Regions from separate parts of the Actinoplanes sp. CA-252034 genome, predicted to be linked through region 2. Evidence: riboswitches for the same ligand, from Rfam matches in the RefSeq annotation. Region 2 holds a riboswitch; the other holds the start of a gene.
The links. Region 2 has a riboswitch for glycine ahead of gcvT (glycine cleavage system aminomethyltransferase GcvT). Riboswitches for the same ligand answer to the same signal wherever they lie in the genome.

Region 1 (14,310 bases), 1.2 Mb from region 2:
TACCTCGACATCCTGCTGCCGCTCCTGCGCGGCGACCCGGTCACCCACTCCGGCGAGTTCTTCACCCTCAGCGGTACGGTCCACCTGCCCACCGATCCTCCTGAGGTTCTGGTGGCCGCTCTGAGTCCTCGGCTGCTGCACCTGGCCGGTTCGCGGACCGCCGGAACCGTCACCTGGATGGCCGGCCCCCGCACCCTCGAGTCCCACGTGGTCCCCCGGGTGACCGCCGCGGCCGGCTCGGCGGGCCGCCCCGCACCACGTATCGTCGCCGCCCTGCCCGTCTGCGTGACCAACGACCCCGGCGCCGCCCGCGACCATGTGGCCGCCCGTTTCGGCATGGCCGCCCACGTCCCCGAGTACCGCGCCGTCCTGGACCGCGAGCACGTCCCCGGCCCGCAGGACGTGGCGCTGATCGGCGACGAGAGGGAGGTGACGGCCGCCTTGGGACGCCTGGCCGCGACCGGGATCACCGAGTTCGCCGCGGCCCCGGTCGGCACCCTCGCCGAGCAGCACCGCACCACCGAGCTCCTCCGGAGCGCATAGGGTGCGGTGCATGCGACTGGTCAAATTCACGCACGCCTGCGTACGACTGGAGAACGGGGACCGCCGGGTGCTGGTCGATCCGGGTGCCTGGGCCGAGGACGAGGCGTTCGACGGGGTCACGGACATCCTGGTGACACACGAACACGACGACCACGTGGACCTGGGCCGGATCGCCGGTCTGGTGGGCTCCCGGCCGCTGCGCCTCCACGGGCCCGCGTCGGTGCGGGCGCTGGCCGACGAGGCCGGGATCGGCGAGGCCGTCACCGTGGTGGCCGCCGGTGACGTGTTCGACGTGGCCGGGTTCGCGGTGACCGCGGTCGGCGGGCGGCACGCCGAGATCTACGACGGCCTGCCCGGCTGCCCCAACCTCGGCTACGTGATCGACGGCGTCTACCACCCGGGCGACTCGTACTTCGTCCCGGACGTCGAGGTCCACACGCTCCTGGTCCCGGCTGCCGCGCCGTGGGGCCGGCACCGGGAGGCCATCGAGATGACCCGGTCCATCGCACCGGCCCGAGCGTTCCCGATCCACGACCGGGCGCTGACGACCGACGTCGGTTACGGCAACTTCGACGCCTGGATGGAGGCCAAGGGCAATACCGCCTACTCCCGGGTGCCGCTCGGCGAGTCGGTCACCCTCTGATCCGGACGGCCGGCCGCCGAGGTGAAGACGGCCCTCCATCGGGTGGGGAGCGTGGTTCCGGCGGCGGCGACCAGATCGACCGAGAGCGGATGCAGGCCGTCGACGGCGAACGCCTCGACCTCCGAGCGGGTCAGCGGCCACGGCGGGCCGTCGCCGGCGCTGTCGATGCGGGTGGTCGCGGCGGCCAGCACGATCAGGGTGCCGCCCGGCGCCACGAACGTACCGACCGTGCGGATCGCGGCGGAACGGATCGTGACCGGCAGGGCCTGGACGTTGTTGCTCTCCAGGACCAGGTCGAAGGCGTGCCGCCACTCGCCGGGCGGATCGAGCAGGTCGGCGACCACGTAGCCGACGGCGCTGCCGGGGTGACGTTCACGGGCCAGGTCGATGGCGGTGGCCGAGATGTCGAAAGCGGTCACCCGGTAGCCGAGCCCCGCAAGGTACTCGGCGTCCCGCCCGGGGCCGCAGCCGACGACGAGCGCTCGGCGGCCCTCCCCGGCGGGCAGGGTGAGCGCCCGCAGATGGGCGCTGGGCGCCGGGACATCCCAGGGGACCTCGGCGTGGCCGGCGCGCGACTCGGCGTACAGCTGCTCGAACCATCCGGTGGGGTCGCCCGCGGCCAGTGACGCGGCGGCGAACCTGCGGGCGTCCACGGCGGACGGCGAGACAGATGCCGCCGCGGCAGAGGCAGTCCCCGACCCGGCGGCGCCGTCCGCCGCGAACCCGGCGCCGTCCGCGGGCACGAGACCGGCACCATCCGCCTCCGCGGGCACGGCGGCGGCGGAACCCGGAGATCCGGCGGACGGGTCCGGGGTCATCGGGGGACGACCCGGCGCATCTCGCGCAGGGCCTGGCGGCGGACGTCGCCGGTGAGGGTGTCGACGTAGAGGCGGCCGTCGAGGTGGTCGGTCTCGTGTTGCAGGGCGCGGGCCAGGAAGCCGGTGCCCTCGATGACGAGCGGCTCCCCGTGCTGGTCGAAGCCACGGGCGACGACCGACTCGTACCGCTTCGTCTCGTAGCCGAGGCCGGGCAGCGACAGGCAGCCCTCCTCGTCGGCCTGCTCGCCGGCGAAGTCGCTGAGGACCGGGTTCACCAGGTGGCCGACCACACCGCCGACGTTGTAGGAGAAGACGCGCAGGCTGACGCCGATCTGCGGGGCGGCGACACCGGCCCGGCCGGGTTCGCGGACGGTGTCCTCCAGGTCGCGGACCAGCTCACGCAGCTGCGGGCCGAAGTCGGTCACCTCGTCGGCGGGCGTACGCAGAACCGGGTCACCGAAAATCCGAATGGGCCGTACTGTCATGCCGCAAAGGCTAACCGGTCGTTACGCGGCGAACAGGGTGGGCCGCTCGGTCCGCAACATGTGGCGCAATTTGATCAGCGATCGGCGGGTCTGTGACTTCACCACGGTGATCGGGACGTCCAACTCCTGGGCCACCTGTTCCACACTGTGGTCGGCGAAGTAGCGCAGCAGGACGATGGCGCGGTCCCGGACGGGGAGCCGGGACAGCGCGTCGAGCAGGGTGAGCCGCAGCTCGGGGCTGATCGAGTAGACGGGCTCACGCAACTCCCCCGGGACCGTCTCGGTGGAGCTGCGGCGGCGCCGATGGTCCAGGTAGACCCTGAGCAGGACCTTCTGGGCGTACGCCACCAGGTTGTCGCTGTCGACGGCCCGTTCCCAGCTCAGGAACAGCTTGGTCAGCGTGGTCTGGGTGAGGTCCTGAGCGAGGTGCCAGTCGCGGCAGAGCTGGAAGGCGCTGCTGTGCAGGCGGGCGGTGGTGGCGTGGGCGAAGCCCGCGAAGTCCGGCCGAACCGGGCGGATGGTCGTCCGGATCGGGGCGACCGGGTGTTCGAGGAGCTCAAGCATGTCCGCGATCTCGTCTCTGTGCCAGCCACCGGACACGCAGGGTGCCACTGTGGACCGTCTCGGTGCCGCGCGGACGTCAAAGTACGCGCTCGACCCCACCCAGGGGGGCGGATGCCGACAGTGGCACGCATTCGGTAGAGACGGCTCGGAGAACGCTATGAGCCCGCTGTGCAGGTCAGCGACCCCGCAGTGCGGCGCGCACCGGACCGGTCTTGGCGGCGGCCTCGTCCACTTCGGCGACCGGGTCGCTGTCGATGGTGATGCCACCGCCGGCCCAGACGTGGGCGCGGGCGCCGTCGAGGGCGACGGTGCGGATCGTCAGGCCGAGATCGAGGTGGTCGTGGCCGATCCAGCCGAGCGCACCCATGGCGGCGCCCCGGCCGACCGGTTCGAGGGCGGCGATCTGCGCGAGGGCGGCCAGTTTGGGGGCACCGGTGACGCTGCCGCCGGGGCAGACGGCCCGCAGCAGATTGGCAAGGCCCACGCCGGGGTCCAGGTCCGCCGACACCACCGACTCGGCCTGCCACAGACCCGACCATTCGCGTACGGCGAACAACTCGTCCACCCGCACCGGCCCGGTCCCCGGAAGCCGGGCGAGGTCGTTGCGTTCCAGGTCGACGATCATCACGTGTTCGGCGCGCTCCTTGGCGGAGGCCAACAGATCGTGACGGCCGGCGGCGGTGGCGGGGCGGGTGCCCTTGATCGGCCGGGTGACGACCCGCCCGTGGCGGACCTCGACGAGGGTCTCCGGGGAGGCGGTGGCGATGGCCCAGCCGTCGGCGGCGAGCACACCGCCGTAGCGGGCGCCGGCGAGGGCGGCGACGCGGCGCAGGGCGGGGACGGGATCTCCGGTATAGGCCGCGGACGCGTGCCCGACGACGTTGACCTGGTAGACGTCGCCGCGTGCGATGGCGGCCCGGACCGCATCGACGGCGGTGGCGTGCCGCTCGCGGGTCCAGCTCTCCCGCCACGGCCCGAGGCTCCACCGGTCACCGGACATGTCACCGGTCGGTGTGACATCACGGGCATGTCGGTAAACAACGGCGTATACATCAGGAATGCCGGGCACAGGAGAGCGCGATCCAATGACACCGCCTGCCATCACGGCCCCCGCATCGGCAGATACGTAGAGTGATGCCCCACAGACCTCGCCATCGCCGATCGTCTGGTATTTGTCACCCGTTCGGCCGAGGTTACGCACCGGTAGTCCGTTGTCGGCGAGGAACTCCGCCACAAGCTCGGCAGGGTCACCGGGATCACCCTGATGCCATCGAAAGGTGCTTAACGCGTGGTGACGGGCATGGCAGCTCGCCGGGGCACCCGGCGGACGACCGATCGGAGGTAGCGGACAGTGGTCGACGACCGCTCCGGCGTGGAGCATGGGAGACGAGGATCCGCGCGCCGACGCCGTCACCGGGTTGAACCAGTGTCGTTCGATGTGAGGTAACGTTCGTCACCGCAATTGTGAACCTTCACACAGCCCCCAACCGGAGTAAACCGATGTGCCAGCACCTGATCAACTGCCCCCCAGCCGACGCCACCGACCGTGAGGCCGCACGCATCATCGCGACCTTCCAGGAGCAGGGATGGAGCCTGCTCTGCAACGGCGTCATCGTCTTCGAGGACACCGGTGAACTGCTGCCGGACGGCACCACGATCGAGCCGCACCGTGGGCCGGCTGTGCACGCCCTGGCAGCCTGAGACACTTCACGACACGCGACGCAGCGTAGTCAATCGAGGACTACGGAAGCAGCGCAGGCCGCGATCATCGACGACCGCGACCTGCGCAACGGGAAAAACTGAGCCGTGGACGGGTCAGTCCTCGAAAGCTTCCGGCGACGGGCAGGAACACACCAGATTCCGGTCGCCGAAGGCCCCGTCGATACGCCGAACCGGCGGCCAGTACTTCGCCGTCCGGTCCACGCCCTCCGGGAAACCGGCCACGGAGCGTGAGTACGGGTGGGTCCACTCGTCGATCATGACCGACGACGCCGTGTGCGGCGCGTTCGCGAGCGGGTTGTCGCCCGCGGGCCACTCCCCCGCCGCGACCTTGTCGATCTCGCCCTTGATGGCGATCATCGCGGCGATGAAGCGGTCCAGCTCCGCGAGGTCCTCACTCTCGGTCGGCTCCACCATGAGGGTGCCGGCGACCGGGAACGACATCGTCGGCGCGTGGAAGCCGTAGTCGATCAGCCGCTTCGCCACATCGTCCACGCTGACGCCGGTGGCCTTGGTGATCGGGCGCAGGTCGAGGATGCACTCGTGCGCGACCAGGCCGTTCTCACCCGCATACAGCACCGGGTAGTGCTCGCGCAACCGCGCCGCGACATAGTTTGCCGACAGGACCGCCGACGCGGTCGCCGCCGCCAGACCGTCCGGGCCCATCATCCGGATGTACGCCCACGAGATCGGCAGGATGCCCGCGGACCCGTGCGCCGCCGCCGACACCGCGTGGTGATCACCCTGCTGCAGCGGGTCGCCCGGCAGGAACTCGGCCAGATGCGCCCCGACCGCGACCGGGCCCACACCGGGGCCGCCACCGCCGTGCGGGATGCAGAACGTCTTGTGCAGGTTGAGGTGGGAGACGTCGGCGCCGAACTTCCCCGGACGGGCGTAGCCGACCAGCGCGTTCAGGTTCGCGCCGTCCACATACACCTGGCCGCCCGCCTCGTGCACCTTCGCGCACAGGTCGGCGATCGACGTCTCGTACACACCGTGGGTCGACGGGTAGGTCACCATGATCGCCGAGAGCTGGTCACGGTGCTTGGCGATCTTAGCGTCCAGGTCGGTCAGGTCGACGTTGCCGTCGGCGTCACACGCCACCACGACGACCCGCATGCCGGCCATCACCGCGCTGGCCGCGTTCGTGCCGTGCGCGGAGGACGGGATCAGGCAGACGTCACGGTGCGCCTCGCCGCGGGACCGGTGGTAGCCGCGGATCGCCAGCAGACCGGCCAGCTCACCCTGTGAACCGGCGTTCGGCTGCACGCTGACCGCGTCGTAACCGGTGATCTCCGCCAGCCAGGCCTCGAGCTGGGCGACCAGATGCTCGTAGCCCTCGGTCTGCGAGGACGGCGCGAACGGGTGGATGTTCGCGAACTCCGGCCAGGTGACCGCCTCCATCTCGGTGGTGGCGTTCAGCTTCATCGTGCAGGAGCCCAGCGGGATCATGCCGCGGTCCAACGCGTAGTCACGGTCCGAGAGCCTGCGCAGGTAGCGCAGCATGCTCGTCTCCGAGTGGTGGGTGTTGAACACCGGATGCGCCAGAAACTCGGACGTGCGCACCAGAGCGTCCGGCAGGACACGCGGACCGGTCACCTTCTCCGGCGCGCCGAACGCCGCCAGCACCGTCGCGACGTGCTCGTCCGTGGTCGTCTCGTCGGTCGACACCGACACGTGGTCGGCGTCCACCAGACGCAGGTCGATGCCGGAGTCCGCAACCGCGGCGACGATCTCGGCGGCCCGGCCGGGCACCCGAACGGTGATCGTGTCGAAGAAGGCAGCGGTCGTCACCTCGACCCGGGCCGCGGCAAGGCCGGCCGCGAGCGCACGGGCCCTGCGGTGGGTGCGAGCGGCGATGTCGTACAGCCCGCGGGGACCGTGGTAGACCGCATACATGCTCGCCATCACGGCCAGCAGCACCTGCGCGGTACAGATGTTCGACGTCGCCTTCTCACGGCGGATGTGCTGCTCACGGGTCTGCAACGCCAGCCGGTAGGCCTGGTCGCCGTCGGCGTCCTTCGAGACGCCGACCAGACGGCCGGGCAGCGACCGCTCCAGGCCGGCGCGCACGGCCAGATAGCCGGCGTGCGGGCCACCGAAGCCCAGGGGCACACCGAACCGCTGGGTGGTCCCGGCGGCGATGTCCACACCGATCTCGCCCGGAGCCCGCAGCAGCGTGAGCGCCAGCAGGTCGGCTGCGACCGTGACCAGCGCGCCCTTGGCGTGGGCGGCCTCGACCAGCGCCGCGTGGTCACGCACGGCACCGGAGGCGCCCGGATACTGCAGATGCAGCCCGAAGAGCTCCTCCGGCAGCTCGTCCTTCTCGACGTCGACGAGCACCACGGAGATGCCGAGCGGTTCGGCCCGGGTCCGCAGCACGGACAGGGTCTGCGGGAACGTGTCGGCGTCCACCGCATACACGTTGCTCTTGCTCTTGGAGGAGCGTCGCGCCAGCGTCATCGCCTCGGCCACCGCGGTCGCCTCGTCCAGCATCGACGCGTTCGCCGTGGTCAGACCGGTCAGGTCGGTGACCATGGTCTGGAAGTTGAGCAGCGCCTCCAGGCGGCCCTGGCTGATCTCCGGCTGGTACGGCGTGTAAGCCGTATACCACGCCGGGTTCTCCAGCACGTTGCGCTTGATCACCGCGGGCGTGACCGTGTTGTAGTAGCCGAGACCGATCATCGGGGTGGCGAGCACGTTACGGTCGGCGATCGACCGGAGCTCGGCGATCGTCTGCTCCTCGGTGATCCCGGCCGGTAGGTCCAGATCACCGTGGAAACGGATCGACTCGGGGATCGCGGCGTCCATCAGCTGCTCGACCGAGCCGTAGCCGATCGCCTTCAGCATCGTGGTCTGCTCGTCGGCATCCGGGCCGATGTGCCGGGAAACGAACGGGGACGTCATGCGCGACTCCTGGCGTGAGAAGGTCGAGGAACAACCTCCCCCTCTGTCATACCCAGACTGCGGCATTTCAGAGTTGCCAACCTGCGCGGTCCTTTTGCCTGAAAGTTTCCGGGGAGGATTTGCCTCTTCGGCGCCGCGTCAGCGGACTCTCCCGCGCTGGGATCAACCTACCAGCGGGCATGGGCAAGACCGGGAGTCCTAGGGTGTGCGATGTGACGTACTTCCCTGCCGCCGACCGCTACGCCGACATGATCTACCGGCGTGCGGGCCGCAGCGGCCTCAAGCTCCCCGTCATCAGCCTGGGCCTGTGGCACAACTTCGGCGACGGCCGTCCCGCCGACCGCCAGCGCGACATCGTCCGCCGGGCCTTCGACCTCGGGGTGACGCATTTCGACCTGGCCAACAACTACGGGCCGCCGCCCGGCAGCGCCGAGACCAACTTCGGCCGCATCCTGCACGCCGACTTCACCGCCCACCGCGACGAGATGATCATCTCGACGAAGGCCGGCTACACGATGTGGGACGGCCCGTACGGTGACTGGGGCTCCCGTAAATACCTGGTCTCGTCACTGGACCAGTCCCTGAAGCGGATGGGCCTGGACTACGTCGACGTGTTCTACCACCACCGGCCCGACCCGGAGACCCCGCTCGAGGAGACGATGACCGCGCTCGACGCGATCGTCCGCTCCGGCAAGGCCCTCTACGTCGGCATCAGCAACTACAAGAGCGAGGAGGCCGCCCGCGCCGCCGACATCCTGCGCGAGCTGGGCACGCCGCTGCTGATCCACCAGCCGTCCTACTCGATGCTCAACCGGTGGATCGAGCACGACCGGCTGCTGGACACCCTGGAGGCGGCCGGAGCCGGCTGCATCGCGTTCAGCCCCCTGCAGCAGGGCCTGCTCACCGACCGCTACCTGACCGGCATCCCGGACGACTCGCGGATCCGCACCAGTGTGTTCCTCAACGAGAGCGCCCTGGACAACAAGACCCTCGGCCGCCTGCACTCGCTCAACGACGTCGCCAAGCGGCGCGGCCAGACACTGGCCCAGCTCGCCCTCGCCTGGGCGCTGCGCGACGAGCGGATGACCAGCCTGATCATCGGCGCGTCCAGCGTGCAGCAGCTGGAGAACAACGTGGCCGCGCTCGGCAACCTCGCCCTCGACCAGAGCGAGCTGGACGAAATCGACGCGACGGTACTCGATCTCTAGCCGTATCCTGCGTGCTCATGATCGACCTCGTCGAACGGCACACGGCCCTCGCGGTCGTGGTCGGGTCGCGCGCCTATGGACTCCAGGGGCCCGGATCCGACCACGACCGGCGGGGTGTCTTCGTGGCGCCGACCCGTGACTTCTGGCGCCTCGACAAGCCGCCCACCCACCTCGACGGGCCGGCCGAGGAGCAGTTCTCGTGGGAGATCGAACGGTTCTGCACGCTCGCGCTGCAGGCCAACCCGACCGTCCTCGAAGTGCTGTGGTCGCCGCTCGTCGAGTTCCGCAACGCCGACGGCGAGGCTCTGCTCGGGGTGCGGCAGGCGTTCCTGTCACAGCGGCTGGCCGAGACGTACGGCGGATACGCGCGCGACCAGCTCACCAAGGTCGCCAACCGGCGCGAGCGGACCGGCGAGGTCAACTTCAAGCAGGCCATGCACATGATCCGGCTGCTGATGGCCGGGGCGCACGTGCTGCGTGCCGGTGAGGTCCTGGTCGACGTGTCACACCTGCGCGACGAGCTGCTGGCCGTCAAACACGGCGAGACCCCGTGGGAACGGATCGCCGCATGGGCCGGGCGGCTCCAGGACGAGCTCACCGACGCGGCCGCCTCGACGTCGCTCCCCAAGCCCCGGACCGGGCCGCTGTGGACCGGGTGCTCGTGGCCGTACGAGAAAGGAATCTAGGGTGACCCTCGACGTGCCGGAGTGGGCCGCGGACGCCACCACCGCAGTCCCGTATCCCCTGGTCTTCGCCACCGTGAGCGGCGCGCACCTGTACGGGTTCGCCTCCGTCGACTCCGACCTCGACCTGCGCGCCTCGCACGTGCTGCCGGCGCACGAGGTCGTCGGCCTGCGCACCGGCCCGGAGACCGTCGAGCGCTCGGGCGACCGCGACGGCGTCGAGCTCGACATCGTCAGCCACGACCTGCGCAAGTTCGCCAAGCTGCTGAACAGCCGCAACGGGTACGTACTGGAACAGCTGCTCTCGCCGCTCGTGGTGGTGACCTCCGAGCTGCACGCCGCCCTCAAGGACCTGGCGCCCCGGATGATCACCAGCGGCCACGCCCACCACTACCTGGGCTTCGCCCACGGTCAGCAGCGCCTCTACCACAACACGGGACGGATCAAGCCCGCCCTGTACACGCTGCGGGTGCTGCTCACCGGCATACACCTGATGCGCACCGGCGAGGTCGTCTGCGATCTGGGCGTGCTCGGCGCGAGGATCGCCTACGTGCCGGAGCTGATCGCCGCCAAGCGCGAGGCCGAGAACGGCCCGATGCCGGCGCGGGCCGCAGCCTATCTCGCCGCCGACATCCCCGCGCTGCGCGCCGAGCTGGAACAGGCCAGAGACGAGAGCGCACTTCCGGGGTACGCCGACCCGGCGGCCGTGGACGAGCTGCACGACCTCATCGTGCGCACGCGCCTCGGTCAGACCTCGGTGGCCACCGGCAGCAGCCCGTCCGCCGTCGCGTAGAAGAGGTAGCCGCACAGCTCGGGGTGCCGGCGGTTGAGAGCAGCCGGGTCACCGCCGGTGACCGCGAGCACCGGCTGCCGGGCGGTCAGCTCACGCAGCGTCGCGAACGGCCAGTCCACCCCGAGCGCCCGGCGCAGACGGGCCATCAACGCGACGTCACCCACCGGCACCCGGTCGACGTGGATGTCGGCGACGGCCGGCAGTTCCCACCAGCCCAGGGACGCGCTGTGCCGGCAGCCCGGCAGGTGCGCGCCGTCGCGGGCCTGCGCCCGCCACCAACCAGCGTCGATGGGGATCGTCTCGTTGAACAGCAACGCGTCGACCGGTCTCGCCGGACCGCGCGCCGCCACGGCCCTGACCTCCTCGGGCAGCCGGACGCCGTGCTCCTCCACGTAGTGCGCGAGGCCCTCGGGCCAGCAGAAGCTCTCGCCGTCGGTCAGCTCGGCCGACCCGTTCCACCGGCCGCACAACCGGCATCGGGAGCGGCCGGCCATCGCCATGAAGGGCGTCCCCGACCGCAGGTAGGCGGCCACCCGCTCGTCCGGCTCGCCGACGGCGAACGCGCAGACGTCTGGCCAGCCGTCAGGGGCTTGCGGGCCATCCCAGTAGCCGATGCCGCGCAACATTCGTGTCACGGTGGTGAATCTACGGGGGTACTGGAATGATCTATGCCATGGAGTACCGGTATGTCGGGGGCAGCGGACTTCGCGTCAGTGAGCTGTGCCTCGGAACGATGACGTTCGGCAACGAGTCGGACGAGACCACCTCCCACGCGATCCTCGATCGCTACGTCGAGGCGGGCGGTGACTTCATCGACACCGCCGACGTGTATGCGGGCGGCGTCTCGGAGAAGATCATCGGCCGCTGGCTGGCCCGGCAGGAACGCGACTCGCTGGTCATCGCGACCAAGGGGTTCTGGGCGACCGGCGAGGCCGGCAACGATCACGGCGCCGGGCGCAAGCACCTCATCTCGGCGGTGCACGCCAGCCTGCGACGGCTCGGCACCGACTACATCGACCTGTACCAGCTGCACTGTTTCGACGAGACGACACCGGTCGAGGAGACCCTGTCGACGCTGGACACGCTCGTTCGTACCGGGAAGGTCCGGCATCTCGGGGTGTCCAACTACGCGGCGTGGCAGCTGCAGAAGTCGGTGGACGTCGCCCGGTTCCGCGGGTGGGAGCCGTTCGTGGCAGCGCAGCCGCTCTACAACCTCATCGACCGGGAGATCGAGACCGAGCTGGTGCCGGTCTGCCGCAACGAGGGCGTCGGCATCATCCCGTGGTCACCGATGCGCGGCGGCTGGCTGACCGGCAAGTACCGGCGCGGCATGACGTCGGCCCCGGCCGGCAGCCGGTGGGACGGCGACAAGCAGCCGTGGCTCGGCAACTGGCAGGACAGCGTCGACGAACGCGTCTGGCGGGTCACCGACGCCCTGATCGACGTCGCCGCCACGGTCGACCGCAGCCCCGCCCAGGTGGCGCTGCGCTGGCTGCTGCAACGACCCGGCGTGACCGCCCCGATCATCGGCGCCCGCACCCCCGAGCAGCTGGCCGACAACCTCGGCGCGACCGGGTGGAGCCTCGACGACAAGAGCCTGGAGCAGCTGACCACCGCCGGGGAGCAGCCGCTGCCGTACCCGCACGCGTATCTGGCCCGTTCCCCGCGGCGCCGGTGAGTCTCTGTCGTACCTCGCGGTTAGGCTCCGGCCGTGAAGACCATCACCACCCGAGACTGGGATGCCGGAGCCGGTAAGGAACGTCGTCACGAGCAGGTCCAGTTCTCCGGGCTGGACCTGTGCGAGACCGACCTGGAGGGCGTCGAGTTCTCCGAGTGCGTCTTCCGTGACACCCGGTTCAACTGCTCGCAGCAGACCGACGTGGCCTATCTGAACTGTCGTTTCGTCAACTGCAACTTCTTCGACGCGACGTTCACCAACTGCAAGGCGGTCGGCAGCGGCTTCGAGGGGTGCACCTTCGACCTGACCAGGGTCGACGGCGGTGACTGGTCGTTCACCGGGTTGCAGCGCGCCGACCTGGGCACGGCCACGTTCACCGGCGTGCGCATGCGCGAGGCCGACCTGACCGGCGTCCGGGCGCGCAACGGCACGATGCGCTGGCTCGACCTGTCGGCCGCCCAGCTGACCGGCGCCGACTTCACCGGCTGCGACCTGCGCGGCACCGACCTGCACGCCTTCGACCCACGGACGGTGGAGATGCGCGACGCGGTGATCACCGCCGACCAGGCCGTCGTGCTGGCCATGTCGCTCGGCCTGCAGATCCGCGACGCATGAGCCGCACCCGGCCGCCGCGTCCGTTCGACGGGGCGGCCGGGCCTGGAATCTGATCCGGCCCCTATCGATCGTCCGGTCGTCGCGCTCGGCCGCTGAGCGTCAGTGACAGCCGCCCCGGCCGAGGCCGTCCTCGACGGTCACGCCCGGCCGGGTCCACTGCGGCGCGGGCCGGCCGGCCGGTCCACCGGTGGGGACACCGTCGGCGCCGGTGCGCCAGTACCAGCACGGATCGTGGTCCGCGCCGCGCCCGGGCGGGTTGTCCTGCGGCCGCGATGGCGTCGCCCTGCCGGGTGTGCGCCTTCTCCCGGATCAGAAGCTCGTCCCGCGCGGCCTGCCAGGTCGCCTGATCGACAACGGGTGGCGTGCTGGTCATTGGTGTCCTCCACGTCTGCTCGATGGTCGTTCTCGAGGTAGACCACCGAACCACCCGAAACTCATCTTCCTAGGCCACTAGGCGTTTGCCTTCCGTACGGTGTGCCGGTTTACGCTGTTGGCATGTCTGTGAGTGCCGCCCCCGTTACACACCTCGCCCGGCCGCACCGGCCCGTGGTCGTGGCGGGGAGCCTCGGCGAGTTGTGCGGGCCGACCACCGGGTTCGCCGAGCTGCCATTGCGCCTCTGGTGGCATCCACAGCGGGCCTTCGACCTGAGCCAGCACACCATGCTGCTGTGGATGTATGAGAATGTGCTCCGCGAGGCCATCCGCATCGACGAGCTGCGCGACCACCTCGACGGGGCGACGCTGGTGCGGGTGTGGCCGGAGCTCAACCTGCCCCGCGGTGTCCGCGCCGCCTGGGAGGCCCGCCACCCACGGTTGCGCCTGCGCGCCGCCGCCTGACCGGCGGGTCACCGCGCCGCCCGACACGCGGTCACCTCGCCGCCTGACACCCGGTCACCGCGCCGCCTGACGTTTCCGGTCACCGCGCCGCCCGACACCCGGTCACCGTCCGTCACGGCCGTTCGCCGTTCGTCGTTCGCCGTCCGTCGCGGTGGACCACAGCTCCGGGTTGCGGTAATGGTTGTGGGCCCCCTGCCGTAGGACCGCCCGCAACCGCTCCAGATGCTCGGTGTCCGGCGGCAGGTCAAGCCGGTCGAGCAGGGCCAGCGCCTCGGCCGGCTCCAGGCTCCCGTAGTAGTCGTGATAGCTGAGCAGGATCCCCCGGAACAGCGCCGGCGCCAGTGACGGCATGGCCGCGACAGCGGAGTACACGAGCCGTTTGCCGCTCCACGGCACCGGCCCGGAGTTGCGGAGCACCCGATCGGCCCGCCGCTGCAGCGCCTCGTCGCCGGGTAGCCGCTGGAGGTCGTCGCCGAGCACTTCAGCGAATGCCCGCTCGGACGCCCGGTGGTCCTCGAACCACTCCACCCACAGCGTGTACAGCAGTTGATCAGGAACCGACGGCCTCTCCAGCCGCGCTCGCACACCCGCCCAGAACGCCTGGGCCGCCGCCTGATCATCGGTGGCGCCGTTGTAGTACGGGTTGAGGAAGAACGCCAGCTCGGTCGTGACCCAGAACTCGTCGATCAGGTCGAGCAGCCCGAGCGTGATCCGGACCCGCTCGGCCGGCGCCCGGCCCTCGTCACCGAGCATGCACGCCGCCCACTCGTGCGCCAGCTCACCGTCCGACATCTCCGCGTCGTCCTCGGTGGAGTGC
Region 2 (14,310 bases):
GCCCTCTCGGCCGCCTCGACCGGCGCGAAACCGAATTCCTGCGGGTCGACGGCGTGTGCGGCACGTCCCGCGATGCGAGCGAGAGGATCAAGCCGCAGTTGTACGGCCACCCGCTCCGACCCCAGCAGGACGGCCGCCGCCCCGTCATTGAGCGGCGAGGCGTTACCGGCCGTGATCGTCCCGTCGGGCCGGAACGAGGGTTTGAGCCGCGCCAGCTTCTCCACACTGCTGTCGGCGCGGATGCCCTCGTCCCGGGTCAGGTCACCGACCGGGGTCACCAGATCGGTGTAGAACCCGTCGTTCCACGCCTTGTCGGCGAGCGCGTGCGACCGGGCGGCGAACGCGTCCTGCCGCTCGCGGGAGATGCCGTACTTGTCGCCGAGCTGCTCGTTGCACTCGCCCAGCGACGCGGTCCACTCGGCCGGCATCCTCGGGTTCGTCAGTCGCCACCCGAGCGTCGTGGACACCGCCTCCACGTTGCCGGCCGGGAAGGCCCGCGACGGTTTCGGCAGCACCCACGGGGCCCGGGTCATCGACTCGACACCGCCGACCACCACGATCTCGGCGTCACCGGCGGCGATCGCCCGGGACCCGATGATCGCCGCGTCGAGGCTGGAGCCGCAGAGCCGGTTGACCGTGGCGGCCGGCACCGAGGTGGGCAGTCCGGCCAGCAGCACCGCCATCCGGCCGACGTTGCGGTTGTCCTCGCCCGCGCCGTTGGCGTTACCCCAGTACACGTCGTCGATCCGGGCCGGGTCCAGCTCCGGGGCCTTGGCGAGCAGCCCGGTCAGGGCGGTCGCGGCGAGATCGTCCGGGCGGACGTCGGCCAGCGCTCCGGAATAACGGCCGAACGGGGTACGAACGGCGGCGTACACAAATGAGTCAGCCATGACTCCCACGCTAGTAAGCAGCTCTGATATTCAGAAATACCTGTTCCGCCGGAACTGAGACTCAGCGAGTATCAGTTCATGGAGCTGCGACATCTGCGGTACTTCCTGGCCGTCGCCGAGGAACGCCACTTCGGCCGTGCCGCCGCCCGCCTGCACATGGCCCAGCCACCGCTCTCCCAGCAGATCCGGCAGCTGGAGAGCGAGTTGGGCGTACGACTGCTCAACCGCAACACCCGCCGCGTCGAGCTCACCGAGGCGGGCGCCGCCTACCTGGACCGGGTCCGCACCGTCCTGGCCGCCGTCGACGACGCGGGCGAGGTCGCCCGGAGGGTGGCCGCCGGTCTGCAGGGCCGCCTGTCGGTCGGTTGCGTCGGCTCGGCCACCTACAGCCTGCTCCCCGCCGTCGCCCGCCGCCTGCGCGAGGAGCTGCCCGGGGTGGAGGTCGCCTTCCGCGGCGAGATGCTCGGTGCCCAGCAGGTGGCCGCCCTGCAGCGCCGCGACATCGACATCGCCCTGCTCCGCCCGCCCGTCGACGACCCCGGCATCACCGTCCGCACGCTGCGCAGCGATGCGCTGATCGTCGCCCTGCCCGACGGTCACCCCCTGACCGCCCGGGCCCGCCTGGATGTCACCGACTTGGCAGACGAGGACTTCGTCATCCACGCCGAACGCGACTCCGCCATGTACGGCGCCGTCCGCCGCCTCTGCGACCGCGCCGGGTTCGAGCCGCGGATCCGCCACGAGGTCGTCGAGACGTCCACCCTGGTGACGTTCGTGGCCGCTGACCTGGGCCTGGCCATCGTCCCCGAGCCGGTGGCCCAGCTCGGCGTGCCGGGCGCGACATACCGCCCGCTGACCGACCCCACCGCCCGCATCGACCTGGCCCTGGCCGTGCGCTCCGGTGAGGACTCCCCGGTGACAGCGCAGGCCATCCGGGTCATCACCCAGCTCGCCGCCCCGGCCAACCCCTGACAGCCGTCACTCTTGTCGGCTACGCGCGCCGGATCTGTACCAGCGGGTGATGGGCGTCATCCGACGACCGCGATCGGAGGCTGACCGGCCCGTCCGATCTGGACGATCGTTGCGGCGATGTGACCGAAATCGCCATCCTCCGGCACCACTTTGGAGAGTTGGGTGGTTGCGGCCCGGTCTTTTCGATCTGGACCCCGCCGAATGACAATTCTCAACCCTGATCCGTGGAGCCGCCTTCATGAGCTACCAGCCGCCCCAATATCAGCAGCCCGTCGGCCAGCCGTATGGCGTGACCCCATTCGGGCCGCCGCCGAGGAAGCGCCGGGTGTGGCCGTGGGTTCTCGGCGGTATCGCCCTCGCCGTCATCGCGGCCTGCATCGGTGGAATCGCTCTTCTGGCGGGAGGGGCGAAGGTGGTCGGGGATGCGGCCACTGAACTGGACGCAAACCAGAAGGGCGCCAATGCCGTCGCGGGTGAGTTCGGCAAGCCGGCGACCGACGGCAAGTTCGAGTTCACGGTGACCGGCATGAAGTGTGGCGCCAAGGAGGTGGGCGGTGAGTTCGGGGTGAAGGCCCAGGGCCAGTTCTGCATGGTCGACGTGACCGTCAAGAACGTGGCTACGACGGCCGAACTGTTCGACTCCAACTCGCAGAAGGCCTACGACGGGAAAGGCACCGAGTACTCCGTCGACAGTGGCGCCGAGGTTTACGTCAACGATCAGAACCAGACATTCCTCGAGAACATCAACCCGGGCAACAAGGTGAACGGGAAGTTGGTGTACGACGTTCCGGCAGGCACGAAACTGACGTCGATCGTCGTACACGAGTCGATGTTCACCGCCGGGATCCGGATTCCCCTGAAGTAGGCCGCGCTCCGGCACCTCGGTTCTGACCGCGACGAGCCCGGCCATGGTCGCGGCGGCCGGCCGGAGGGCGTTCCCCCCACCCCACCGGCCGGCGACTGCCGCGAGCGCCCCGAGCAGCGGTCAGTCGGCACGCGCGCAGCGGGGTGTGGCGCCGGCCTCCGGAGCATCCGCCGGCCAAGGCACCGGCGGCCGCTCGTGTGACAACACGACCAGCGAATTCCCGTCGTCCGGATCTGCGGACGAAACGATCACCCCGTGCGGCAGGGCCGGGCTCGTCCCGGCCCTGCCATTCCAGCGCGGGCGCCCGGCCGGCGGCCACCCGCTGACCGGCGGGTCCGCCCCCGCCTGCCGGCGGGACCGGGTGGTGTGAAGCGGTTCGATGCGGGCGGGTCGGGGTCGCCTACTGCGCGCCGAGGCGGGACAGGGGCTCGATCAGCTCGCGTTCCTCGTAGGCCAGATGGGACAGCAGGGTGTCGCTCAGCAGGTTCACCGCGTCCCGCAGGCCGGACAGGCCGTCGGGGGTGGAGACCAGCGCGACCAGGGCCTTGTCGACACCCTCGAGGACCTCGTGGATGACGTGGTGCTCCTGTTCGAGGCGGTCCACCACGGGGCCAGGCGTGGGTCGGCCCGGCGCAGGTGCGGGAAGAGCGAGCGGTCCTCGATGGTGTGGTGGGTGGTGACGATCCGGCAATAGGACTCGCAGTACGTGCCGAGGGTCCAGTTGTTCTGCCGCATGGTCATCGTGTTGATGTGGGAGCGGGCCGTGCCGACGTCGATCGTGCCGGCCTCGACCTGGCCGATCAGGTCGTGGATCTGGGCCAGTTCGCCGCGCAGGCCGTCGTGGACCTGGATCAGGTGCCGTCCGGTGGCGAGGTCGTGCTCGGTGTAGGTGCGATCCGGGTCCGGGGCGGGGCCGGTCGGGCGGGTCTGCTCGTCCCAGACCACGGTGCCGCTCAGGCGTACCCCGTCGTCGGGAGTGGGAGTCACGGCGAACGGTGACCGGCCCGCCTTCCGCGCCGGAGCGCCCGGTCGGGCGCCTGGAGAAGCGGTGTCCCGGGCAGGCGCGACGGAGGCCGACGGCAGGGCGGAGGGCGGTGCGAGCGTGCGGGTGCCGGAGCGCTCGGCGGTGACCGCCTCGCGGACCGCGGGGATCACCTCGTCCGCGAATCGCCGCAGGTCGTCGGGGTCGTCCGAGGCCAGGATGAACGTGCCGACGCCGTCGGTGAGGGCCAGATCGGTGAGCTCCTCGGCCCACTGCTCGGCGGGGCCCACGAGCGGCCCGTGGCCGGCGTCGGTGAAGCGGCCGCCGATGTTGAGCAGGCGCCGGATGTCGGCGGGTTTGCGGCCGGCTTCCAGCGCCGCCTCGTCGATGATCCGGTTGCCGGCGGCGAGGTCGCCGTCCTTCAGGTAGGCCAGGGAGGGCAGCCAGCCGTCGGCGCGGCGGCCGGTGAGGGCCAGCATCCGCGGCTTGTAGGCGCCGAGCCAGATGCCGACGTCGTGGGCGGGGGCCGGGCCGCGTTTGGCGCCGGAGACCCGGTGGAACCGGCCGTCGACGCGGACCGGGCCGCGTGCGTCGGTGTCCCAGATCTGGCGGATGACGTCGATGCCCTCCTCCAGGGCCTGCACGGCCTGGCCGGGGGTGAGCCGGGGCCCGCCCATCGCCTCGACCGCCTCGGCGAACGCGCCGGCGCCGAGGCCCAGCTCGATCCGGCCGCCGCTGAGCAGGTCGAGGGCGGCGACGCTGCGGGCGAGGACGGCGGGTGGGCGCAGCGGCAGGTTGGTGACGTTGGCCGCGAGGCGCACCGACGAGGTGCGGGCGGCGGCGTAACTGAGCAGAGTCCAGGTGTCTAGGAAGCCGGGCTGGTAGGGATGGTCCTGGAAGGTGACCAGGTCGAAGCCGGCCTGCTCGGCGAGCACGGTGAGCGCGACGACGCGGGCGGGGTCGGCGGCTGACGGGGTGATGAAGGACCCGAACTCGAGCGGGTGGCCGTAGTCGGACATGCGGCAACTGTGACGCGGAAAAGATGTTCTGTCAAACAGAACATTTGAAGGGCAGAACTTCTGTAAGGCTGAGCTAGGGTGGTCGTGTGACGACGCCCCTCGAAGGTGATCTCGGCTGGATGCTGGGAGTGGTCTTCCGTGCCTACGCCAAGGCCGCCGACCACGTGCTCGGCGATCTGCCCGGCGGCCCGCGCGGCTATCAGGTGCTCTCGGCGGCGATCGGCGAGCCACCCCGCAACCAGGGCGCGATCGGCGCCGATCTGGGCATCGACCGGACCATCCTGACCTACCTGATCGACGACCTGGAGCGGGCCGAGCTGGTCGCCCGCCGCCCCGACCCGGCCGACCGCCGCAGCCGTCTCGTCGTCGCCACCACCAGGGGCCGCGAGGCCTGGCAGTCCCACCGCGACGCCTTGCGGCATGTCGAGGCGCACGTGCTCGGCGCGCTGCCGGCCGGCGACGCCGACTCCTTCCGGGGGCTGCTGCAGACGATCGCCTGCAGTGCCCAGGCCCGGGACCCGCTGACCGACCTGTGCGAGGCCGTCACGACGGCCCGCGACGAGAAGGGGCGCTGACCGGCGTCAGCACTCGATGACGTTGACGGCCAGGCCGCCCCGTGACGTCTCCTTGTACTTGCTCTTCATGTCGGCGCCGGTCTCCTTCATGGTCTTGATGACCTTGTCGAGGGAGACGTGGTGGCGGCCGTCGCCGCGCAGCGCCATCTTCGCGGCGGTGACGGCCTTGACCGCGGCCATGCCGTTGCGCTCGATGCACGGGATCTGCACCAGGCCGCCGACCGGGTCGCAGGTCAGGCCCAGGTTGTGCTCCATGCCGATCTCGGCGGCGTTCTCCACCTGCTCCGGGGTGCCGCCGAGCACCTCGGCCAGTCCGGCCGCGGCCATCGCGCACGCCGACCCGACCTCACCCTGGCAGCCCACCTCCGCCCCGGAGATCGACGCGTTCTCCTTGAACAGGTGCCCGATGGCACCGGCCGCCAGCAGGAACCGCACCACCCCGTCCTCGTTCGCCCCGGGCACGAAGTCCAGGTAGTAGCGCAGCACGGCCGGGATGATCCCGGCGGCCCCGTTGGTCGGTGCGGTCACCACCCGGCCGCCCGCCGCGTTCTCCTCGTTCACCGCCATGGCGTAGACGGTCAACCACTCCAGCGGATCACCGTCGGCGGTCAACTTGCGGGCGGTCAGCGCGGCGCGGCGACGGACCTTCAAACCACCGGGGAGTACGCCCTCCGCGTCCAGCCCGTCGTCGATGCAGGCGCTCATCACCCGCCAGATGCCGAGCAGCCCGGCCCGCACCTCGGCGACGGGCCGCCGCACGGACTCGTTGTGCAGCATCAGACGGGAGATCGACAGTCCGGTGGAGCGGGTCAGCTCCAGCAGGTCAGCGCCGGAGGAGAACGGGTGGGGCACGAGCGTGTGCTCCGGACGTACACCCGAGGCCCGGTCATCCACCACGAACCCGCCGCCGACCGAGAAATAGGTCTTGGTCAGCAACTCGGTGCCGTCGGCGCCCAGCGCGGTGAAGCGCATGCCGTTGGGGTGGCCGGGCAGCGCGCGCCGCCGGTGCAGCACCACGTCCACGGCGAACCCGGTGGCGTCCGCGGACGGTTCGAGCGTGGTGTCGACCGTCTCCGGGTCCTCACCCTGCAGGCCGAGCAGCACCGCCCGTGGCGTGCCGTGCCCGTGACCGGTCGCGCCGAGCGAGCCGAACAGCTCGGCCCGCACGGTCGTCACGCCGTCGATGCCGGTCAGGTGGCCGGTGAAGAGCCGGGCCGCGCGCATCGGGCCGACCGTGTGCGAGCTGGACGGGCCGATGCCGATGGAGAACAGGTCGAAGACGGAGACGGTCACGGCTCAGCCCTGCCTGCGGTAGAACGGCAGCGTGACGACCTCGGCCTCTTCACGGGTGCCGCGGATGTCGACGACCACGCGGGTGCCGGGCTCGGCGCGGTCGGCCGGGAGGTAGGCCATGGCGATCGGGTGGCCGAGGGTGGGGGAGGGGACGCCGCTGGTCACCTCGCCGAGGCGCTCGCCGGTGTCCGGGTCGAGGACCGCGTGACCGGCCCGTGGCGAGCGGCGGCCCTTGGTCACGAGGCCGGTCAGCAGGCGGTCCGGCCGGGCGGCGCGGAGGGCGGCGGCCCCGACGAAGTCCGTCTTGTCGAGGGCGACGACGCGGCCCAGACCGGCGTCGAACGGGGTGGTGCGCAGGGTGAGCTCGTGGCCGTACAGCGGCATCCCGGCCTCCAGGCGCAGCGTGTCCCGGCAGGCCAGACCGCACGGAACCGCGCCCCTGTCGATCGCCCACGCCCAGATCGCCTCGGCGTCGGAGTCGGCGCAGTAGATCTCGAACCCGTCCTCGCCGGTGTACCCGGTACGGGCCAGCAGCACGTCGCGCCCGGCCAGCCGCTCCGGCCGGATGCCGTAGTAGCGCAGATCCGGGTGCTCGCCGACCACGTCGACGGCTTTCGGCCCCTGCACCGCGATCAGTGACCGCGCCTGATCGGTGATCGTGACGGTGAAGCCGCCGGAGTGCTCGCCGAGCATCGCCCGGACCACGGCCGCGTTGCCGGCGTTGGCCACCACCAGGAACCGGTCCCTGGCCAGCCGGTAGACGACCAGGTCGTCGAGGACGCCGCCGGTCGTGTGGCAGAGCATCGTGTACTTGGCGCGGCCCACCGCGACCTTCGACAACCGGCCGACCAGAGCGTGATCCAGGAACGCGGCGGCGTCGGGCCCGGTCACCTCGATCTGGCCCATGTGCCCGAGATCGAACAGGCCCACGCCGGTACGGACAGTGTGGTGCTCGGCGATGTCGCTGCCGTAGCGCAGCGGCATGGACCAGCCGGCGAAACCGGTCATGGTGGCGCCGTGGGTCTGATGGACGTGGTGCAGGGCGGTGTGTCGCAACGGAGGCTCCTTGTCGGGTCGGGCCTCCCTCGCTCTGTCATCTCTGCCTGAGAGGTTCACCGCCGGAGGGGCGGCTTGCACCGTGGGCGCAGCTCCGTGAAAGAGCTGACTTTCCAGAGTCGCCTGACCGTCGCGGTACGGGGGCCTGAGAGATTCTGAGGGAGAAGTTGCTCCTTCGGCGCCTCGCTGACCTGCGAGGACTCTCCCGCGGCGGAATCGCGGCGAAGTATTCGGTTGTCTGCCGAGACCCTACCGCCTACCGCGACCCGCCCGCCTGCCGCGGCCCTGCCGGACAGCGGTGTGTGGCCCAGCTCTCAATTGTGCCGCGCCATGGACGATGGGCCTCTCGATGAACGCGATCGCAGTGGCCGACGACGTGGACCTCGCCCCGGCGTCGCCCGTCCTGGAGCAGATCACCGTCCTGGCCGCCCGTCTCGCCGGCGGACGGGCCTGCGTGGCGATGCTGCCGTCCGGCTCCGTGCTCGCCGGCGACGTCAGCGGGATCGAGCCCGCCCCGGCGCCGGAGTCGTGGTGCCGGCAGGTGGTCGAGACCGCGGCGCCGCACGTGCTGGCCGACACCTGGATGGGTGCTCCGCTGTGCTCGCCGGACGGCCGGGTCGTGGGGGCCCTGTGCGTCTTCGACGACCGGCCGCGGGAGTGGACCGGCACGGACATCGCCGTCCTGGAGGGCCTGGCCGTCGCGGCGGCGGGCGAGATCGCGGCGCGGATCGCGGCCACCGAGGCGGCGCGCGGTTCCGAGCAGCTGCGGCGGATCCTGGACAGCACCCTGGACGCCTTCGTCGCTGCCGGCGCCGACGGCCGGGTCACCACCTGGAACCGGGCCGCCGAGCGGATGTTCGGCTGGAGCGAGCTGGAGGCGCTCGGCCGCCCGATCGAGGAGCTGATCATCGCCCCGGACCGGCGCGAGGGCTTCCGCCGGTGGCTCGACGAGGTGGAACACGACCTCGACGAGGCCGGGCGCCGGGGCGAGTTCGAGGCCGTGCACCGCGGTGGCCGCCGGTTCCCGATCGAGCTGTCGTCGACGGTGATGGGCACGTTCGTCCGCGACATCACCGCCCGGCAGCACGGCGAGCGGCTGCGGCGGCTCGAATACGCCGTCGCGGGGGCGCTGGCCGCGGCCCAGAACGTGGAGCAGGCCACCGACTCGGTGCTCGCCGCCGTCGGTGAGGGGCTGCGCTGGCCGTACGTCGAGTACTGGCACCTCGACGCCGCGCGGGGAAGGTGCCTGGTCCGGCTGGCCGCGTGGTGCCGGGACGCCGCGATGGCCGAGTCGATGCGCCCGGTCCGGGAGATCAGCCGTGGTCGCGGCGCTGTCGGGCAGGTGTGGGAGACCGCCGCGGCCTGCTGGTCCACCGACCTGCCGGCGTCCGACGGCCCGCGTGCCGCCGCCGCCGGGGCCGCCGGGCTGCAGAGCGTCGTGGCCGTGCCGGTCCGCAACGGCGTCGACGTGGTCGGGGTCCTCGCCGTCTACGACCGGCGGCGCACCGAGGCCGACCCGGAGGTGATGGCCGCCCTCGACACGGTCGCCGCGCACATCGGCCAGTACGTCCACCGCCGCCGTGCCCTCGACCTGGAGCTGGAGCTCAGCCGTGCCCGGCGTGGTTTCGACCAGATCGTCGCCAACCTCAGTGACTTCCTGTGGAAGGTCCGGATCGCCGCCGACGGCTCGGTCCGGGTGATGTACGCCAGCCCCGGCAACACCGGTGTCTTCGGCGGGCCGCCGCCGTCCGGCGGCGATCTGGGCGAGGCGATGGCCGCGATGGTGCACCCCGACGATCAGGAGTCCTTCCGCGCGTTCCGCAGGACACTGACGACCGGGCAGGCCGCGGAGACCGTCTGCCGGCTGATCGGCGGCGACGGGGTCACCCGCTGGGTGTGGACCCGTGGCCACCCACGCCGGGAGAACGGCGTGCTCTTCGTCGACGGCGTCTGCAGCGACGTCACCGAGCGCCACCGCGACACCGCGCGACTGCGCCAGCAGGCCGAGCTGCTCGACCTGGCGCCCACCGCGGTGATCGTGCGGGACCTCACCGGCAAGGTCACCTACTGGAACCGGGGCGCCGAGGGCATCTACGGGTGGAAGCCGGACGCGGTGCTCGGCTGCAACCTGCACCGGCTGCTCAACACCCGGTTCCCGGCGCTGCGGACCCTGATCGAGGGCACCCTGGCCGACGTGGGCCGCTGGCACGGCGAGCTGGACCATCTGCGCAGCGACGGCAGCCGCGTCGTGGTGCTGTCCCATCAGAGCGTCCAGTACGACGAGGACGGCGTACCGCTGGCGATCCTCGAGATCAACATCGACGTCACCGCCCGTAAAGAGGCCGAACGGCGGCTCGCCGACAGCGAGGAGCGTCTGCGCACCCAGTTCGCGCTGGCCACCGTCGGCCAGGCGACGATCCGGCTCGACGGGCGGTTCCAGCACGTCAATCCGGCGCTCGCGGAAATCCTCGGCCGGTCGGTCGTCGAGCTGGAGGACCTCACCCTCGACGACATCACCCATCCCGACGACCGGCCCGCCAATCACCGCGCCGCGGCCATACTGTTCACCGAGAACCTCCCGGCCGGCCGCCACCTGCGCCTGCTGCACGCCGACGGCCGCGTGGTGGACGCCGAGGTCGGCATGTCCCTGGTGCGCGACAGCGACGGCCAGCCGACCAGCTTCATCGCCGTCGTCCAGGATGTGACGGCGCGCCTGGCCGCGGAACGGGAACGCGACGCCGCGGCCGGGCTGCTCGGGGTGCGCAACGACGAGCTGCAGGACAGCAACGCCCGGCTGGCCGAGGCGAACGCGTTCCGGCTCGACCTGATGGGCATGCTCTCCCACGAGATCGGCACCCCGCTCAACACGATCGCCGGCTATGCCGAGATGGTGCTCGCCGAGCCGGGGCAGCTGGCGCCCGCACACCGCAAGGCGCTGGAGGTCATCGCCCGCTCCACCCACCGGCTCAACCTGCTGCGCGCCGAGATCCTCACCCTCTACACCATCGACGCCGGCCAGCTGCACGCCGTGCCGGAGCCGGTGGAGGTCGCGGCCGCCCTGCACGAGGTGGTGACCGGGCTCGGCATCACCCCCGGAGTGACCTGCCCGCCCGACCAGGCGGTGCTGGTGCATCCCAGTCACCTGCACCAGATCGTCACCAACTTCTGCACCAACGCCGACAAGTACGCCGGGGGCGTCACCGCGATCACCGTCGAGGTGCAGGGCGGCAACGCGCTGATCAGCGTTTACGACGACGGCCCGGGGATCCCGGAGCCGCTGCGGCCGCATCTGTTCGACCGGTTCAGCCGGGCGGCCGCCGGAGACGTGACCATCCAGGGCGCCGGGCTGGGCCTCTACATCGTCAAGGGCCTCGCCGAGGCCAACGACGGCACGGTCGGGTACCTGCCCGGCTACCCGGCGGGCAGCATCTTCACCCTGACCCTGCCGGTGGCCGCCGCCGGATCGGTCAGCCCGGCGTGACGTCACCCCGGAGCAGCCTCCCGATGCCGGTCCTTCCGGTGGCCGTCGCCGCGCTGACCACCGTGCTCGGCGCCGTCTTCGTCGTGCCGTGGGGGAGCCCGGCCGTCCACGCGGTGGTCTGCTGGCTCACCGTCGCCGTCTTCGCCACGGCGATGACGTGGTACGCGTACCGCGCGGTCCGCCTCATGCCGGAGCCCACCACGGAACGCCGTTTCTGGCGGGCCTTCATCGTCGCCGGTGCGATCTTCAGTGTCGCCGACTGGCTCCAGGTCGCCATGACGCTGGCCGACCCGTCGTCGTTCGACGCCCGTACCGGCACCGGGATCGCGCGGACCGTGGCGCTCGGCCTGGGCGGCGCGGTGGTGATCGGCGTGATCGCCACCTACCCGTTGCCGCACCGGTCGGCGAGGGAGCGTCTCTGCTACCACCTCGACCTGGCCACGGTGGTGACCGCGGTCGGCGCCGGGTGCCTGTACTGGACGATGACCGGCTCCTTCGGGGCCGGGCAGGTCGCCGGGGTGGCCGCCCCGTTGATCGCGATGCTGCTGGCGTTCGCGGTCGGTCGGCTCTACCTCAGTGGGACCGCGCCGTTCCGCTGGCACATCGGCGTGATGGGCCCGATCGCCGGAACGCTGGAGAGCCTGGCCCGCACCCTGGGACCGGAGCTGGCACGGGCCGGGCGTCCCGGCGTCGTCTTCGCGCTCAGCCTGGCCTGTCACGCGCTGCTGCTCGTCGCGGCGTGGTTCCAGTATCGCCGGTTCCTGGCCGGGCGGGCCGTGACGCCGGCGGTACGCAAGCGCCCGTACAGCGCGATGCCGTATCTGGCGCTCGCCGGCATCCACCTGCTGCTCATCTGGGCCCTGCTGACCGGCGGGCTGGACCCGCGAGCCTGGATCGTCCAGGCCGGCGCCGTGCTCTGCACCGGGATCGTCGTGGCCCGGCAGCTCACCGCGTTCATCGACAACGCCCGGCTGCTCGCCGAACGTGACGGCCTCACCCGGCGGCTGCATGCCATGGCGTTCACCGACAGCCTCACCGGCCTGGCCAACCGGGCCTGCTTCCTGGACCGGCTGACCGCGTCGTTGCGGAACCCGGGCCCGGCCGGGGTGCTCCTGATCGACCTGGACGACTTCAAACCCGTCAACGACCGGTACGGCCACGCCGCCGGTGACGCCGTGCTGATCGAGACGGCCGCCCGTCTGCGTGCCGCGGTCGGCCCCGGAGACCTGGTCGCCCGTCTCGGGGGCGACGAGTTCGCCATCCTCCTCGACCGGCCGCCGCCGGAGGGCCTGCCGGCCGTGGCCGACCGGATCATCCGGGCCGTCGACGCGCCGTGCCCGCTGCCGGCGGGCGGCACCGCGACCGTACGGGCCAGCGTCGGCGCCGCGCTGGCCGACCGTGCCGGCGGCGACGCGTCACATCTGCTCAACCTGGCCGACCAGGCGATGTACCGGGCGAAGAACCGCGGCAAGGGCGCCTTCGAGGTCGCCGCCTGAGGGTGGCCCGGCTCAGCCCGCGAACGTCTCCCGGCCGACGACCCGCAGCAGTTCCAGGTGGCCTGCGGTCGGGCTGCCCGGCGGCGCGGTGAGCAGCACCAGCCGCTGATCCTCGGCCGGGGTCAGCAGCGTCTCGCAGTCGAGCTCGAGCAGCCCGACGGTGGGGTGCTGCACGCGCAGGCGGCTCTGCCGGCGGACCGCCACCTCGTGCCGGTCCCACAGCCCGGCGAACTCGTCGCTGCACCCCCGGAGCCGTTCCACCAGCGTCGCCGCGACCGGGTCGCGACCGCGCCGGGCGATCGCGGCCCGCAGATCGGCGACATACACCTGGCTGAGGTAGTCGTGCTCCTCGACCGGATGGGCCAGCCGGATCCGCGGGTCGTTGAACCACCGCCACACGATGTTGTGATCCTGCTCGTGGTCGTGGCGCATCGGCGGGCAGATGTCACCGAACAGGGTCTCGGCCAGCGCGTTCTGCGCCAGCACGTCGCCGAGGTCGCTGAGCACCTGGGCGGGCACACCGGTCAGCTGGTCGAGCAGGTAGAGCAGTCCGGGCCGGACGTGGGCGCCGGCCGGCCGCCCGGCCGGTGGACGGTGCCCGGCCAGCAGGTAGAGGTGGTCACGTTCGTCGTCGCTGAGGCGCAGCGCCTGCCCCAGCGAGCGGAGCACCTGCGGCGACGGCTGCGGGCTGCGGGCCTGTTCGAGGCGCATCAGATAGTCGGCCGACATACCGGCGAGCATGGCCAGCTCCTCACGGCGCAATCCGGGCGTACGCCGTCGTGGCCCCGCCGTCAGCCCGACGTCGGCTGGCCGCAGCCGCTCCCGGCAGCGGCGCAGGAAGTCGGCCAGCTCACGTCGATCCATGACGGCAATGCTCGCGCATCCGCCGGACGGTAGCCAAGGATCACCGGTCCTAGGGAAACAGGTCCGCTCCACAACGGCCCGCGATCGCAGCAGCCTGGGTGCCACAGCGATCCACGAGAGAGGTGGCAGTCATGGAGGCGATCGTCTTCGACCGGTTCGGTGGTCCCGAGGTGCTGCGGGTGGCCGAGGTCGGCGTGCCGCAGCCGGGGCCCGGCCAGGTCCGGCTGCGGGTGGTGGCGGCCGGTGTCAACCCGGTCGACCACAAGGTCCGCAACGGCCTCCTGGAGCAGGTGTTCCCGACCGTGTTCCCGGCGACGCCCGGCTGGGAGGCGGCCGGTGTGGTCGACGAGGTGGGCGAGGGGGTGACCGGTCTGGCGGCCGGCGACGAGGTGCTCGGGTTCACCGACACCGGCGCGTACGCGGACTACGCGCTGGCCACCGTGGTCGCCCGGAAGCCGGCCGGGCTGGGCTGGGACGAGGCGGCCGCGCTGCCGGTGGCGGGGGAGACCGCCCAGCGGGTCCTGGACCTGCTCGCCGTCGGGGCGGGGGAGACGGTGCTGATCCACGGGGCGGCCGGTGGTGTCGGCGGGGTGGCGGTGCAGCTGGCGGTGGCTCGTGGGGCGACCGTCGTCGGCACCGCGTCGCCGGGCAACCACGACTACCTGCGGTCGCTCGGGGCGGTCCCGGTCGCGTACGGCCCGGGTCTCGCCGACCGGGTCCGGGCCGTGGCGCCGCGGGTCGACGCCGTCTTCGACGCGGCGGGTCAGGGCGCGGTGGAGGTGTCGGTGGAGCTGCGTGGCGGCGTCGACCGGATCGT

Region 1: it holds a riboswitch for glycine, as region 2 does, so the genes downstream of both, gcvP (aminomethyl-transferring glycine dehydrogenase) here and gcvT (glycine cleavage system aminomethyltransferase GcvT) in region 2, are expected to answer to the same signal.

Annotation. Positions count from the first base shown of each region.
Region 1 covers NZ_CP191846.1:5,872,210-5,886,519, forward strand. The annotation lists gene ACQPZW_RS26960 (TIGR03564 family F420-dependent LLM class oxidoreductase) at 1-543, shown strand, start outside; gene ACQPZW_RS26965 (MBL fold metallo-hydrolase) at 554-1,186, shown strand; gene ACQPZW_RS26970 (class I SAM-dependent methyltransferase) at 1,147-1,929, opposite strand; gene ACQPZW_RS26975 (peptide deformylase) at 2,001-2,489, opposite strand; gene ACQPZW_RS26980 (sigma-70 family RNA polymerase sigma factor) at 2,511-3,053, opposite strand; gene ACQPZW_RS26985 (chorismate-binding protein) at 3,229-4,434, opposite strand; gene ACQPZW_RS26990 (DUF5999 family protein) at 4,554-4,754, shown strand; gene gcvP (aminomethyl-transferring glycine dehydrogenase) at 4,869-7,679, opposite strand; glycine riboswitch at 7,756-7,843, opposite strand; gene mgrA (L-glyceraldehyde 3-phosphate reductase) at 7,859-8,887, shown strand; partial or broken gene ACQPZW_RS27005 (nucleotidyltransferase domain-containing protein) at 8,905-9,578, shown strand; gene ACQPZW_RS27010 (nucleotidyltransferase domain-containing protein) at 9,575-10,363, shown strand; gene ACQPZW_RS27015 (hypothetical protein) at 10,318-10,998, opposite strand; gene ACQPZW_RS27020 (aldo/keto reductase) at 11,037-12,041, shown strand; gene ACQPZW_RS27025 (pentapeptide repeat-containing protein) at 12,075-12,656, shown strand; gene ACQPZW_RS27030 (DUF899 family protein) at 12,718-13,029, opposite strand; gene ACQPZW_RS27035 (hypothetical protein) at 13,152-13,493, shown strand; gene ACQPZW_RS27040 (hypothetical protein) at 13,596-14,310, opposite strand, start outside.
Region 2 covers NZ_CP191846.1:7,047,169-7,061,478, reverse strand. The annotation lists gene ACQPZW_RS32150 (thiolase family protein) at 1-890, opposite strand, end outside; gene ACQPZW_RS32145 (LysR substrate-binding domain-containing protein) at 969-1,862, shown strand; gene ACQPZW_RS32140 (DUF4352 domain-containing protein) at 2,101-2,727, shown strand; gene ACQPZW_RS32135 (LLM class flavin-dependent oxidoreductase) at 3,214-4,728, opposite strand; gene ACQPZW_RS32130 (MarR family winged helix-turn-helix transcriptional regulator) at 4,815-5,303, shown strand; gene ACQPZW_RS32125 (L-serine ammonia-lyase) at 5,310-6,596, opposite strand; gene gcvT (glycine cleavage system aminomethyltransferase GcvT) at 6,600-7,652, opposite strand; glycine riboswitch at 7,685-7,771, opposite strand; glycine riboswitch at 7,776-7,870, opposite strand; gene ACQPZW_RS32115 (PAS domain S-box protein) at 8,002-11,133, shown strand; gene ACQPZW_RS32110 (diguanylate cyclase domain-containing protein) at 11,157-12,629, shown strand; gene ACQPZW_RS32105 (helix-turn-helix transcriptional regulator) at 12,642-13,493, opposite strand; gene ACQPZW_RS32100 (NADP-dependent oxidoreductase) at 13,625-14,310, shown strand, end outside.